DNA from 2 places in the Phytopseudomonas daroniae genome. Region 1 is predicted to be linked to the other one. Evidence: predicted binding sites of a transcription regulator. Region 1 holds the regulator's gene; the other holds the start of a gene.
The links. Region 1 encodes LexA, which represses DNA repair genes until DNA is damaged. Its sites were predicted from a motif close to CTGTNTNNNNANACAG; they were not measured.
Positions count from the first base shown of each region.

Region 2: the regulator LexA is predicted to act here: its motif matches at 1,416-1,431, upstream of recN (DNA repair protein RecN).

Region 1 covers NZ_QJUJ01000002.1:417,514-419,715, reverse strand. The annotation lists gene DNK10_RS07070 (TetR/AcrR family transcriptional regulator) at 1-481, opposite strand, end outside; gene lexA (transcriptional repressor LexA) at 759-1,370, shown strand; gene sulA (SOS-induced cell division inhibitor SulA) at 1,381-1,830, shown strand; gene DNK10_RS07055 (hypothetical protein) at 1,927-2,163, opposite strand.
Region 2 covers NZ_QJUJ01000001.1:444,012-446,213, reverse strand. The annotation lists gene recN (DNA repair protein RecN) at 1-1,392, opposite strand, end outside; gene grpE (nucleotide exchange factor GrpE) at 1,571-2,137, shown strand.

The DNA of each region.
Region 1 (2,202 bases):
GCACGCGCCAGAACAGTTCCAGAGGGGGAATACCGGGCGCTGCCTCATGCACCAGCAGCATGTAGCGGCGGAATACCTTGCCGTAGACTTCTTCGAGGTATTTGCGCAGGTGCCCCTGGCTCTGGCTGAAGGCCAAGCCCAGCAGGCGCATGAAGATCGACAGGTCGTTGCCGCTGCGCGGCTTCACCGCCAGAGCCTGCTCGACCAACAGCTCGAGCAGTTCTTCGAGACTGAAGGTGACACCCGGCTTGCTCTGGCGCTTGTCCAGCTCGCGCTCGAGGCTCGCGCAGAACGGCCCGAGAAAACGGGAGAATACCGCCTGTATCAGGGCCTTCTTGGAACCGAAGTGGTAGTTGACGGCGGCCAGATTGACCCCAGCTTTACTGGTGATCAGGCGCAAAGACGTCTCGGCGAACCCCTTCTCCGCGAACAATTGCTCCGCGGCGTCCAGAATGCGTTCAACGGTTTCCGATTGCGCCATGACATCCATCCGACAAACAAGTGTTTGAAACATACGTTTCAGCGCGCACAGCTGTCAAGTCGCGCAGGCCGTATTCTGGATGCTCAGTCATCATTTGGCGATAGCGTCGCGGGCGATACCAGCCCGGTTTTGAAAAAGGCCGCCTGAGCATAGTCCATTACGTACCACTTACCCGCCACTGGGTAGATAACACAAGCGCAACGCGCATCAATGGATTGCCAAGCGGCGCTTACTGTATATAATCCCAGTCACTGTATAAAAAGACAGAGCCACCCACATGATCAAGCTGACGCCCCGCCAAGCCGAAATCCTTGCCTTCATCAAGCAGTGCCTGGAAGACAACGGCTACCCGCCGACTCGTGCAGAGATCGCCCAGGCGCTCGGTTTCAAGTCACCGAACGCTGCCGAGGAGCACCTCAAGGCACTGGCGCGCAAAGGCGCTATCGAGATGACGCCCGGCGCCTCCCGCGGCATCCGCATTCCCGGCTTCGAACCCAACCAGATCGAGGAAGAAGGTCTGCCTGTAATCGGTCGAGTGGCTGCCGGCGCGCCCATCCTGGCCCAACAGCATATAGAAGAAGCATGCCGGATCAATCCGGACTTCTTCCGCCCCAAGGCCGACTACCTGCTACGCGTTCGCGGCATGAGCATGAAGGACATCGGCATTATCGACGGTGATCTGCTTGCCGTACACACCACCAGCGAAGCACGCAACGGCCAGGTGGTCGTCGCGCGTATCGATGACGAAGTAACGGTCAAGCGCTTCAAACGTGAGGGCAATACCGTCTGGTTGCTGGCGGAAAACCCCGAATTCGCCCCGATAGAAGTGAACCTGGAAGAACAGGATCTGATCATCGAAGGCTTGAGTGTCGGCGTCATTCGCCGCTAATGGAGGCTTTATGCAGTTCCCGCAGTCGCTGAGCCGTACCCAACTGCCGCTGTTCGATGCCTTTCTGGCCTCGACCATTGCGGTAGTCGAACCCCACCAGGAGACAACCTTCAGCGAGGTGTCGCTGAGGGGCGCTGCAGGCCATTGCCTGACACTGTTGGCCCCCATGCTGCGGGAACTGAGCGAAAAGGATGACGAACGCTGGCTGACGCTGATCGCTCCACCCACGAGTCTGACGCAAAGCTGGTTACGCGATGCCGGTCTGAACCGCGAACGCATTCTGCTGCTGCACCCTCGAAACAGCCAGAGCGCCCTGCAATTGGCTCAGGAAGCACTGAAGCTTGGGCGCAGCCACACGGTCATCAGTTGGTTGCAGCCCCTGCCCCAGCACGCTCGCCAGCAATTGGAAGCGGCAGCGCAACTGGGCCAGGCGCAAAGCCTGAACATCAGCCTGGGCTGAAGCTCAAGTTTCAGAAAAGTGGTTAAAGCTTGAGTGTCTGTCAGATGCTAGCTTTGCTGCCTGACTCGCCTCAAAGGCGCAGACGGGAAAGCCGAATCAGTGCAGGACGCGAGGCTGCTCGTCTTCTTGCTCGAAATCGCCTTCCGCCATTCTGCCGGCCATTTGCACGCCGACATTGAGCATCGCCTTGGCGACTTCCACATGCTGGCCCTGGAGAAAGGCCTTGGCATCTTCGGAAAAGTCCAATACCACCAGCGCTTCCTCATCATCGGCTCGACGCAGGGCGATACGCCCATCGGGCAACTCGACGATCTCAAGGAAGGAAGTAGGCATAACTCGGATTCTCCACGAAAGGCCGCGCATTGTAGCAGC
Region 2 (2,202 bases), on a different contig from region 1:
CACGTCCACTTCGTCGAACACCAGTGTCGGTACGCGCGACGTCTGTGCCGTGATCACCTGGATCGCCAGGCTGATACGCGACAGCTCGCCACCGGACGCGACCTTGGCCAGTGCCTTGATCGGTTGCCCCGGGTTGGCGCTGACCAGGAACTCCACCTGCTCCAGGCCGTTGGCGTTTGGTTCGCCGCTGGCATTTTCCTGTAGCTGGATGCTGAAACGTCCGCCGGGCATACCCAGCGCCTGCATTTCCTTTTCCACTGCCTTACCCAGTTTGCCTGCCGCCTTTTGTCGGCGGGCGCTCAGTTCTGCGGCCTTTTCCTGGTAATGCCGGCCATAAGCCGCCAGCTCTTCGCTCAGGCGTTCCGTGGCCTGGTCATCGGCATTCAGGTCTTCCAGTTCGTCGAACAACTGTTGCTGCATGGCGGGCAGTTCACTGGGGTGAATGCGATGCTTGCGGGCCAGGGTGTAGATGGTGTCCAGGCGCTCTTCCAGTTGTTGCTGGCGCTCGGGGTCGGCCTCGAAATGGTCGAGAAAGCGGTTCAGCTCACCCACCGCTTCTTCGACCTGGATCTGCGCGCTGGCCAGCAGGTTGGCAGCTTCGTTGAGCGCACCCGGCTGGCCCTGGACGCCGCTGAGTCGGCTCAGGCTGCTGGTCAGGGCGGACAGTACGTTGCCGGCATCGCTCTCGCTGCATTGTTCGATAACCTGACGGCAGGCGGCGAGCAGGCCTTCGGCATTGGTCAGGGCCTTGTGATCCTGTTCGAGTTGCTCCAGTTCATTGTCGCCGAGCCCCAGGTTCTCCAGCTCTTCCAGTTGATAGCTGAGCAGTTGATGGCGCGCGCGCTGCTCATCGCCCTGGGAGGCGAGGCGTTCGAGTTCGCTGCGGGTCTGCTTCCAGCGCTGCGCGGCCAGGTGCACCTGGCGGGCCAGCTCCTGGGCATTGGCATACTCGTCGAGCAGGCGGCGATGGGTATCGGCCTTGAGCAGGGACTGATGTTCATGCTGGCTGTGGATGTCGATCAGCAGCTCGCCCAGCGCCTTGAGGTCGCCGAGCGGGCAGGGCGTGCCATTGATGTAGCCACGCGAGCGGCCTTCGGCGGTGATTACGCGGCGCAGAATGCACGGGCCGTCATTGTCCAGATCGCGCTCGGCGAGCCAGGTGTGGGCTTCGGGGATGTCGGCCAGGTCGAAGCTGGCGAGAATGTCGGCCTTGTCGGCACCGGGTCGCACTACGCCGCTGTCCGCGCGATCGCCCAGGGTCAGGCCGAGGGCATCGAGCATGATCGATTTGCCGGCGCCGGTTTCGCCGCTGATGACGCTCATGCCGCGATCCAGTTCCAGATCGAGGTGTTCGACGATGGCGTAATTGTGTACGGACAGGTGCACCAGCATGGCGGGGCCTCCCAGAATTTTGTCTGGTTATTTATACAGTGTTTTGTTCGTGGGTGGCAATCCTGTGTCTTCTGTAGCGCTGTGATGTGGTCGCGCCCCTTGAAACCCTACAAATCGTCCTTATATAGGCGGCAGACGCGCGAGTTGAGGCTCGTCGAATCATTTAGAGGAGAAATGCATGGCTGACGAACAGAACCTGGATCCGCAGACTCCCGAGGCTGAAGCGAATGACGCTGCGCTGAGTGACGACCTGGCTGCTCGCGTGCAAACGCTGGAAGAGCAACTGGCGGCTGCGCAGGATCAGTCGCTGCGCATGGCTGCCGATCTGCAGAACGTGCGCCGCCGCGCTGAGCAGGATGTCGAGAAGGCGCACAAATTCGCCCTCGAGAAATTCGCCAACGACCTGTTGCCGGTGGTGGATAGCCTGGAGCGTGGTCTCGAGCTGTCCAGTGCCGACGACGAGTCGATCAAGGCGGTACGCGAAGGTATGGAGCTGACGCTCAAGTTGCTGCTCGACACCCTCAAGCGTCATCAACTGGAAGCCATCGACCCGCATGGTGCGCCGTTCAATCCGGAGCACCATCAGGCCATGGCCCTACAGGAAAGCACCAATGTCGAGCCCAACAGCGTGCTCAAGGTGTTCCAGAAGGGCTATATGCTCAACGGTCGCCTGCTGCGTCCGGCCATGGTCGTGGTCAGCAAGGCACCGGCCGAAACGCCGCCGTCCATCGACGAGCAGGCTTGAAATCGGCCAGCGAGCCCCCATTTAGTAAGTCAAGCGTATTAGTGCTACCGCAGCAGTCACGACAC